4 regions of the Streptomyces sp. NPDC008150 genome follow, and region 2 is predicted to be linked to each of the others. Evidence: riboswitches for the same ligand, from Rfam matches in the RefSeq annotation. Region 2 holds a riboswitch; each other region holds the start of a gene.

Region 1 (2,190 bases), on a different contig from region 2:
CAACTCGGAAATAACCTTCGCACCAAGGGCGTTGAAGCGACGATTTGCGCACCGGGGACGAACACTTCGCGGGCACTGCCTTAAGGCGGACGCACCGAGGGCCGGACCCCGGGATCGGGGTCCGGCCCTCTGCGGTCCGCGGCGGCGTCAGCCGACGGTGACCCCGTGCTCGCTCAGGTAGGCGACCGGGTCGACGTCCGAGCCGTAGTACGGCGTGGTCCGGATCTCGAAGTGCATGTGCGGGCCGGTCACGTTGCCCGTGGCGCCCGACAGGCCGATCTGCTGCCCCTCGGTCACGGTCTGCCCCGTGGAGACGGAGAGCTGCGACATGTGGGCGTACTGGGAGTACTTGCCGTCGGCGTGCTTGATGACGACCTCGTTGCCGTACGCGCCGTCGTAGCCGGCGGAGACGACCGTGCCGGCCGCGATGGCCTTGACGCTGGTGCCGGTCGGGACGACGAAGTCGACACCGGTGTGGTAGCCGCTGGACCACATGCTGCCGGCGACGTGGTAGCCGGTGCCGATGGTGGCTCCGGTCACGGGGAGGGTGTAGCCCGTGGACGTGGAGGCCGAGTCGGCATGCGCGCCGGAGTCGGTGGAGGTCGTGGCCGCGGTGGCGTCGGACGAGCCGGAAGTGGCCTTCTGGGCCGCGGAGTTGGACTCCGTCGACGAGGAGGTCGTCGCCGTGGTGGAGGCGCCCGCCGTCGCGGAACCGGTGCCGAGCGTGAGCTTCAGGCCGGCGTGGATCAGCGATGGGTCGGAGCCGACGGCCGCGCGGTTGTCCTGGTAGAGCTTCTTCCAGCCGCCGTCGACGTGGTGCTGCTCGGCGATCCGCGCGAGCCAGTCGCCGGACTTCACCGTGTAGGTCGTGGCGCCGTGCGCGGCGGACTGCTGCGCGGGGGCGCTCTGCTGCGTCGCCGCGTGCGCTCCGGCGGCGCCGATCAGCGGCAGGGCGAGCGCCATGCCGCCGGTGGTGCCGGCGACGGCGATGGTGCGGGTGAGGCGCTGGGCCTTCGAACGGCGGTGCTTACCCTGTGCGGGCATGGCTGTTTCCTCTCCGGCGCCTGCGGGGCGAGCTGTCGGGTTCGGGCTGGAGATGCCCGGCCGCGAGAGAGCGGCTTCACCCCGAGCCGTTCCGGGAACCGGAACAGGCGGTCGTGCCTGTGGGTCCCCCGCTCCTGCCGTGCACGGGTGGGTGTGTGGAGTTCCGGGCGGCGGCAGGATTGGGCGTCCGTCCGGATCGGAGGTGAACGTAGGCGAACCGAACGTACGGAAACAAGCACGACCTTGTCCGCCATGGCCCTTTCTTGATCCTTTGCCCGGAATTCCGGTGACCCTGTGTGCAATTTCGCCGGATGCGGCATTTCCAATTGCCGCGGAACTCAACGGAATTCCGAGAGCGGAACCCGCCACGGACGGTCACGAATATGACGCTCCTCACCAGGACCCGGTGAACCCCTCTTTATCTGCGCCTCATTCGGGGCGAATGCACCATTGCGGACACATCGGCGATGTCGCGCACCGGTGCGGAAATCGGGCCGTCCCGCGGGCGGCGGGCCGTGTCGTAGGGTCGGAGCGCCACCGTCGGCGACACGTGGAGCCGCGCCGCCGGGGCCGTATGGAGGGAGTCCCCGTGACGCAGCGAGTGCCGTCGACCGAACCCGAGCTGACAGGCGTCCGCAACTTCCGCGACGTGGGCGGACTGCCCACCACGGACGGACGCACGGTGCGCCGCGGCGTGCTGTTCCGCAGCGGTCACCTGGCGCACGCGACCGGGGAGGACGCGGTGTTCCTCGGCTCCCTGGGGCTGCACACGATCTTCGACTTCCGCAACGAGGCCGACCGCCGCCTGGAGGGCCCGGACGTCGAGCTGCCGGGCGTGCGCAACGTGAACCTGCCGCTGAGCGACCCGGCGGACGGCTCCGGGTTCTGGAAGATGATCCGCGAGGGCGACGTCGACCAGCTCCGCTCGCTGCTGGGCGACGGCAAGGCGGAGAACCGCATGATCGCGTCCTACCGCGAGATCGTGACGACCCGCACGGCCGAGCACTCCCGGGTGCTGCGCGCGATCGCCGAGGACAGCGTGCCGGTGCTGATGCACTGCGCGGCGGGCAAGGACCGCGCGGGCCTGTCCGTCGCGGTGACCCTGCTGGCGGTCGGGGTCGAGCGGGACGCGATCCTCGCCGACTA
Region 2 (2,190 bases):
AGGATCGTGCGGTAGCCGTAGGAGCCGGCCCAGCCCGCCTCGGTGATCGTGCCGCTGTGGATCGCCTTGATCAGCGTGCCCGTGGGGGCCGCGAAGTCGAGGCCCGTGTGGTAGCCGGAGGACCAGAGCGAGCCGGCCTCGCCGAACCGCGACGTGAGCGTGTACGAGGAGGTGGGCAGCGTGTACTGCTTGGCCAGTTCGGCCAGGCGCTCGGCCTCGGCCTTCTTCTTGGCCTCCGCCTCCGCCTTCTCCTTCGCCGCGGTGGCCTTCGCCTCGGCCTCCTTGGCCGCCTTCGCGGCGACGGCGGCGACCTGCTTGGCGGCGGCCTTGGTGGCCTCGGCCTGGACCTTGCTGTCCGCCAGGTCCTGCTGCTTCTCGGCCTGCGCGAGGATGCGGGCGCGCAGTGCCTCACCGGCGTCGGAGGCGCCCTGCTCGGCGTCGGCGGTGCTGACGCCGACCGTGCTGAGCGCGGTCGCGGAGCCCTCCGGGGCGTCGGCGCCCGGCTCGACGTCGTCGATCAGCGCGCCGACGGACGGCAGGTGGGGCACGGATATGGAGACCGGCGGCTTGCCGGGCTGCGCGCTGGCCATGCCGCCCGCGCCGACGGCCGCGATGACACCGACACCGAGGACGGTGGAGCTGCGGGCGAGTCCGCCGCCGCGCTGCTTGCCCACGCGGTGCTTGCCCCGGACGACGGGGCGAATGGACTCCTCGGTGGGATTCCACTCTCCCCAGGGGGCCTCGTCGGCGCCGTCGCCGCGGGCGAGGGTCCCGGTCTCGGGGAACCGGGGCTCCGGTACCTGAGGCGCGTAGGGGGCAGGCCTGTTCGACGCCACTCGGGCGTGCTCCTTTCCTTCCGTCTCGCCTACCGGGTTAGCTGACGGGTTCGGAGCAGAAGGTCTCCTACGCGCGTATACGTCCCGTGCGGAGCACGGCCACATACGCTCGATTCACCCCAAGTTGGTGGTTCCCCGGTTCCCTCGCGGGATTCGGCGCGTGCGCACGGAGCCGCCTCTTGTGACGGCTGGGACGACCGCGCTGCGTTATCGAACGTTAATAGACAGGAGGCATGGTTTCCAAGCCGTTCTCCTTGATCATTAACGCTTCTCCGCCGGACACAACCGGCCACCGGTGGTCCAATCCGGGCGAGTTGACCGGCCCCCGCGCGACCTCTCTCATCTGACGGTGTGTCAGTCGTTATGCGCTGGGCTGCCGTCCGGGCACGCTCGGTGACAACGTCCGTGCGGGTGGCTGTCAGGGCCGGCGGACCGCGAGGAGCGCCATGTCGTCCGCGGTGCCGCCCCCGGAGTAGCGCCGCACCTCGGCGGCGACCGTCGCGACCAACTGGTCGGCGTCGTCGAAGGGGCGCCCCGAAAGGCGACGCGCGGGGTCGAAGAAGCGGCCCCGGGCGTCGCGCGCCTCGGACAGGCCGTCGGTGTAGAAGAGCAGGGTCGCCCCGCTCGGGAAGTCCGACTCCTCCACGCGGTCCGGCCACATCCCCAGGTCGCCCATCCCCAGCGGCAGCGACGGCTCGCGCACGAGCAGGGTGGTGACCGCGCCGTCCGCGTCCAGCAGCAGCGGCGGCGGGTGCCCGCGGCTGACGAGGCGGACGACGTCGAGGCCGTGCGGGATCTCGGCGAGGACCGCGGTGGTGAATCCCTCGAAGGCGTCGAGGCCGTTGCGCCGGGTGCCCTCGCGGGCCAGCGCGCGCTCCAGCCGCTGGGCGACCGCCTGGAGCGTGGCCTCCTGCTCGGCGGCCTCCCGGAACGATCCGATGACCACGGCGACCGCCGCCACCGCGCTCATCCCCTTGCCCCGCACGTCCCCGACGACGAGCCGCACCCCGTACGGGCTGTCCTGCACCGCGTAGAGGTCGCCGCCGATGAACGCGTCCGCCTGCGCCGCCTCGTACAGGGCCGCGATGTCCAGCCCGCCGATCCGGTGGGCGGGCTGCGGCAGCACGGCGCGCTGGGCCGCCTCGGCGATCTCCCGCGCGGAGGCGAGGCGTTCGTCGCTGCGCCGCACGACGAGGTTGATGACGACGGCGAGGACGGACACCGTGACCACGGTGATCACCTCGGTGATCGCGTCGACCCGGTCGACGGTGTCCAGCTCCGCCCGGAACAGCGCCACGACCAGGAGACCGGCGACACCGACGAGGACGGTGCCCCGCCGGGAGAGGATCGCCGC
Region 3 (2,190 bases), on a different contig from region 2:
CAGTGACTCTATTGCAGGCGGCCGGAATTTCCGACGGGGGGTCGGAATCCATGGATATTTTTTGGACAGCGTGACCGTGAAACACCGAATGCCCCGGCGCGATGCGCCGGGGCACGGGGAAACGGAACCGGTGTTCGGAGGGGGACCGCCCGGCGGTGCGGTCAGACGTCCAGGCCGTGCGAGCGGAGGTAGCCCACCGGGTCGACGTCGGAGCCGTACTCGGCGGTGGTGCGCGCCTCGAAGTGGAGGTGGGGTCCGGTGGTGTTGCCGGTCGCGCCGGACAGGCCGATCACGTCGCCGGGGGTGACCTTCTGGCCGACCGACACCCCGATGGACGACAGGTGCCCGTACTGCGTGTACATGCCGTCGCTCATGCGGATGACGATCTGGTTGCCGTAGGCGCCGCCCCAGCCGGTCTGGACGACGGTGCCCGAGCCCACCGCGTGCACGGAGGTGCCGCTCGCGGCGTGGAAGTCGACGCCGGTGTGCGCGCCGGAGGACCACAGGGAGCCGCCGGTCCGGTAGCCGGTGGAGACGTACGAGCCGGTGATCGGCAGGACGTAGGTGTTCAGGCGCTTGCGCTCGGCGGCGCGGGCCGCGCGGACCTTGGCGGCGTGCGCCTGTTCCGCGCGGGCGGCCGCCTCCTTGCGGGCCGCCGCCTCGGCCACCTTCTCCTCCGCGGCCTGCCGCTGGGCGGCGGCCTGCGCGTCGACCTGGTCGGCGAGCGAGCTGCCGAGGGTGACGATGGGGAGGAGTCCGGTCGGGCCGGCGGAGGGTTCTGCTGCGAGTGCCGGGGCGGCGAGGGTGCCGACGACGCCTGTCGTGGCGAGGGCCGCGACGCCCGCCATGCGGGCGCTGCCGCGTCTGACGCGGCTCGTACGGCGGTGCTTCCCGGTGGCGTGGGTGAACGCCATGGTGATGGGCGGTCCTTTCCTTCCCTCTCGCCTACCGGGTTAGCTGACGGGTTCGGAGCAGGAAGGTCTCCTACGGACTTCCGCACGGCGTGCGCGCGGTCGACCGATTCACCCCAGGGACTGCGTGTTCGCACACGCGCGGGTCCCCGGCTCCCCTGGCTCGCGCCGTACGGGGACTCGGCGATGACTGTCCGGTGCCGCGGTCGCGGCGCACTGCTCTGACGGACAGCCGCGCCGACGCTAATCGGGACAACTTTCCATCCTCAAACCGAACGGGGCTTTTGTAGCGCATGCCACAGTCCAGACGGGCCGACTCTCTGCCAATTCGGGCATAAGGAAACCCCGGTGACGCTCGCGTCACCGGGGCACCTCGCGCGCCTGCCGCCCGAACTCCGGCCGGGCCGCGCCCCGCCGGAGTCCGGACCGGGGGCTATTCCGCCGAAACGACCGTCACCGGGCCGATGTTGAGCGCCTCGACGGGCTCCTTGATCTGGGCGGCGTCGCCGACGAGGACCGTCACCAGCCGGTCCACCGGGAACGCGTTGACGACCGCGGCGGTGGCCTCCACCGTTCCCGTACCGGCGAGTTGGCGGTACAGGGTCGCCTGGTAGTCGTCGGGCAGGTACTGCTCGACCTGGTCGGCCAGCGTGCCCGCCACGGCCGCCGCCGTCTCGTACTTGAGCGGGGCCACGCCCACCAGGTTCTGCACGGCGACGTCCCGCTCGGCGTCGGTGAGACCCTCGGCGGCCAGCGTGCGCAGCACCTTGAACAGGTCGTCCAGTGCCGGGCCCGTGTTGGGGGTGTCGACGGAACCGCTGATGGCGAGCATCGCGGCGCCCGTCGGACCGCCGGGCGCGGGCGGCGCGGAGCGCAGCACCTGGCCGAACGCCCGCACGCCGTACGTGTAGCCCTTCTCCTCGCGCAGCACGCGGTCCAGGCGGGAGGTGAGGGTGCCGCCGAGGCAGTACGTGCCGAGCACCTGGGCCGGCCACACGCTCTCGTGCCGGTCCGGGCCGGTGCGCCCGATGAGGAGCTGCGTCTGGACGGCGCCGGGCCGGTCGACGATGACCACACGGCCGGTGTCGTCGGCGGTGATCGGTGCCACGGGCAGCGGTTCGGCCGTGGAGCCGGTCCACTCGCCGAGGGTGTCGCCGAGCAGCGCGTCGAGGTCGACGCCCGTGAGGTCGCCGACGACGACGGCGGTGGCCGTGGCGGGGCGCACGTGCTTCTCGTAGAACGCGCGGACGGCCGCCGCGTCGATGGCCTCGACCGTCTC
Region 4 (2,190 bases), on a different contig from region 2:
GACGTGACGACATACGTGCCAGTGTGCCCCCGCCCGCCGACAACGCCCCCGAGCCGCTCCCGGACGCGCCCTCGGGGGACGGCCGGGGGCGGGTACCGCTCCACTCCCCCGGCCGCGGAAACGACGAGAGGGCCCGTGCTCAGCATTGCTGCTGTTCACGGACCCTCTCGGTCGTGTGGCGGCGCCAGGATTCGAACCTGGGAAGGCTGAGCCGGCAGATTTACAGTCCCCCCAGCAGGGCAGTCCAGGGAGCACGCTGACCTGCACAGGTGCGGGAGCACCCGTCAGTCTGGGCTCAAGCCGTCCACGTCTCGTCCACCGTGCGTGCCTCAACGGCCAGAGTTTTACGCTTCAGGCAGGGGCGCTCCCCAGGCCCGCTCCGTGAGGTCGCCCCAGACTCCGGGGGCAACAGTGCGGGGGTCGACCGCTTCGCTGGGCGCTGTGCGCTCGTAGGTCCCATCAGGCTGCTGCTCGGACCTGTCGTAGTTCTTGACCCAGAAGACGCGTCGGATGAACCTGCCTGGTTCGTCTCCAGCCGGCGCGTCCAGGCGAAGCACCGCGTAGCCAACACGTCGGCCACTACCGGTCCACGGGACCGGGCGCCTACGGGTTGAAACGAACAGCTCAACGGTTTGTCTGACGTAGTCGAACCGATCGATGTCTTCGGTCCACACGATGCCGTCCTCGTACTCAAGAGCTCTGGGGGTCTCGCCCATCGTTCCTCCCGCAGCGTTGGAGCCGGAGTCACAGTGTGGTCGCACCAACCTGGGCGACCATCTACTTCAGGCCCTGCGCACGGCACGGCAATTCCCATCAACTCCGGGCGACCCAGGATGTGGCTGGACACTTAGGTCTAGCTAGCCGCGGCCCTCATGGGTTGACGGCCATCGTTGGCCACCCTCGCGTGCCCCGAGGACGGCCTAGCGCTCCAGGTATCGCAATCGCGCGCAGCGTGTGCCAATTCCGGACTGTGTCGAACGTGAACTCGGTTGCGACTGCTAGGATTTGGGGTGACATCGGGCTCCGTCTTGGAGATGGAGCAGCCTGCGCAGCCGCCGAATCCTGCCGCTGTATGGGTCTACGTGACTTGACAAGCGGACCGGCAGGAGCGGAAGACCCAAGCACGGCGAGAGATCATTTAGCGTCTCTCTTGGGGTGAAGCCGCCTCCGGGCGGCCGGGCTTCTTCGCCAGCCCGAACCCGACAGGTCATCTTTCGCAGGCGGTGGCGAAAGGCGTTCAGTGTCCCAGAAGGTTGATGTGCCCGCTGCAGGCATGGGTGGTCACCCTGTGCACCTCTTTCACTACACCACGGAAGAGGGTCAGGCTGGAATCTTGAGGAGTCAGCTCCTACTCCCATCCCTCCGCAGCACCAACCCGAAAGACGCCCGGTACGGTGACGGGCAGTACTTGACTGACATCACCCCCGGCAGCCTCGCAGGGAGCCACCTGTCCCACGCCCTGGTCAGGATGCCCTTCGCAGCAGCACGGTTCACGCACTTCGTCCAGATCGACACCTCCGGGCTGACGGTAAACTTGGGACGGGCCCATGTATATGTGGTACTCGGAACCGAACCTCTCGATCTGAACGGGCGGATCAAGGACTGGGGAATGAACTAGATGCGCTACCTGAAGGTGGTTTGGCACCACAACTCCCCCGACGATCCCGTAACCATCTGGAGCGAAATCGGCGAGGACGGCTATGAAAGCCGCAAGGTCGAAAAATTCGCAGATGGGCGCCTTGGATACGCCGATACCGATAGGGCGAAAGAGGGTAGCGAATTGGGAGAATTCCCAATCCCCGACCCAAACGTCATCGCCCAGCAGCGAGAATTTACGCCTGAAATCATTACCGCCAAGGCGTTCGAGAAAAAATGGAACGCGGCTACATCTGTCACCAAAAGACGCCCCCTGGGCAGAAAAGACACTGGAATTCGACTTACGGCAAAAGGGGGAAAAAAGCGGACTCTCGGAATTCATAAAACAGCATCCGGATGGTCCGTCGTTACGGCGCAAAAGCATCGAACTATCGCCGTACTCGCCTCCCGAAAGGAAGCATTGCGGCGGGCGTATGAGATTCTGAACTCGACGAACGCTGATCCAGGCGACCCCATCCGCGCAAATAGGGCAAAAAAGAGCGCGAAAATGGCGCGCAGTCGGCGGAAATCGAATCTCTGATCAAATGCGGATGA

The links. Region 2 has a riboswitch for cyclic di-AMP ahead of ACFZA0_RS11720 (peptidoglycan DD-metalloendopeptidase family protein). Riboswitches for the same ligand answer to the same signal wherever they lie in the genome.
Region 1: linked by a shared signal. The riboswitch ahead of ACFZA0_RS24285 (peptidoglycan DD-metalloendopeptidase family protein) and the one ahead of ACFZA0_RS11720 (peptidoglycan DD-metalloendopeptidase family protein) in region 2 are both predicted to bind cyclic di-AMP.
Region 3: linked by a shared signal. The riboswitch ahead of ACFZA0_RS27150 (peptidoglycan DD-metalloendopeptidase family protein) and the one ahead of ACFZA0_RS11720 (peptidoglycan DD-metalloendopeptidase family protein) in region 2 are both predicted to bind cyclic di-AMP.
Region 4: linked by a shared signal. The riboswitch ahead of ACFZA0_RS22150 (HYD1 signature containing ADP-ribosyltransferase family protein) and the one ahead of ACFZA0_RS11720 (peptidoglycan DD-metalloendopeptidase family protein) in region 2 are both predicted to bind cyclic di-AMP.

What each region holds. Positions count from the first base shown of each region.
Region 1 covers NZ_JBIBHJ010000010.1:185,159-187,348, reverse strand. Annotated here, with positions in the region: gene ACFZA0_RS24285 (peptidoglycan DD-metalloendopeptidase family protein) at 148-1,044, opposite strand; cyclic di-AMP (ydaO/yuaA leader) riboswitch at 1,047-1,208, opposite strand; gene ACFZA0_RS24280 (tyrosine-protein phosphatase) at 1,634-2,190, shown strand, end outside.
Region 2 covers NZ_JBIBHJ010000003.1:528,879-531,068, reverse strand. Annotated here, with positions in the region: gene ACFZA0_RS11720 (peptidoglycan DD-metalloendopeptidase family protein) at 1-836, opposite strand, end outside; cyclic di-AMP (ydaO/yuaA leader) riboswitch at 848-1,005, opposite strand; gene ACFZA0_RS11715 (SpoIIE family protein phosphatase) at 1,255-2,190, opposite strand, start outside.
Region 3 covers NZ_JBIBHJ010000012.1:187,832-190,021, forward strand. Annotated here, with positions in the region: gene ACFZA0_RS27150 (peptidoglycan DD-metalloendopeptidase family protein) at 162-914, opposite strand; cyclic di-AMP (ydaO/yuaA leader) riboswitch at 928-1,107, opposite strand; gene ACFZA0_RS27155 (insulinase family protein) at 1,345-2,190, opposite strand, start outside.
Region 4 covers NZ_JBIBHJ010000009.1:38,921-41,110, reverse strand. Annotated here, with positions in the region: gene ACFZA0_RS22160 (hypothetical protein) at 1-13, opposite strand, end outside; gene ACFZA0_RS22155 (DUF6009 family protein) at 345-716, opposite strand; cyclic di-AMP (ydaO/yuaA leader) riboswitch at 1,044-1,238, shown strand; gene ACFZA0_RS22150 (HYD1 signature containing ADP-ribosyltransferase family protein) at 1,274-1,618, shown strand; gene ACFZA0_RS22145 (DUF6881 domain-containing protein) at 1,619-2,176, shown strand.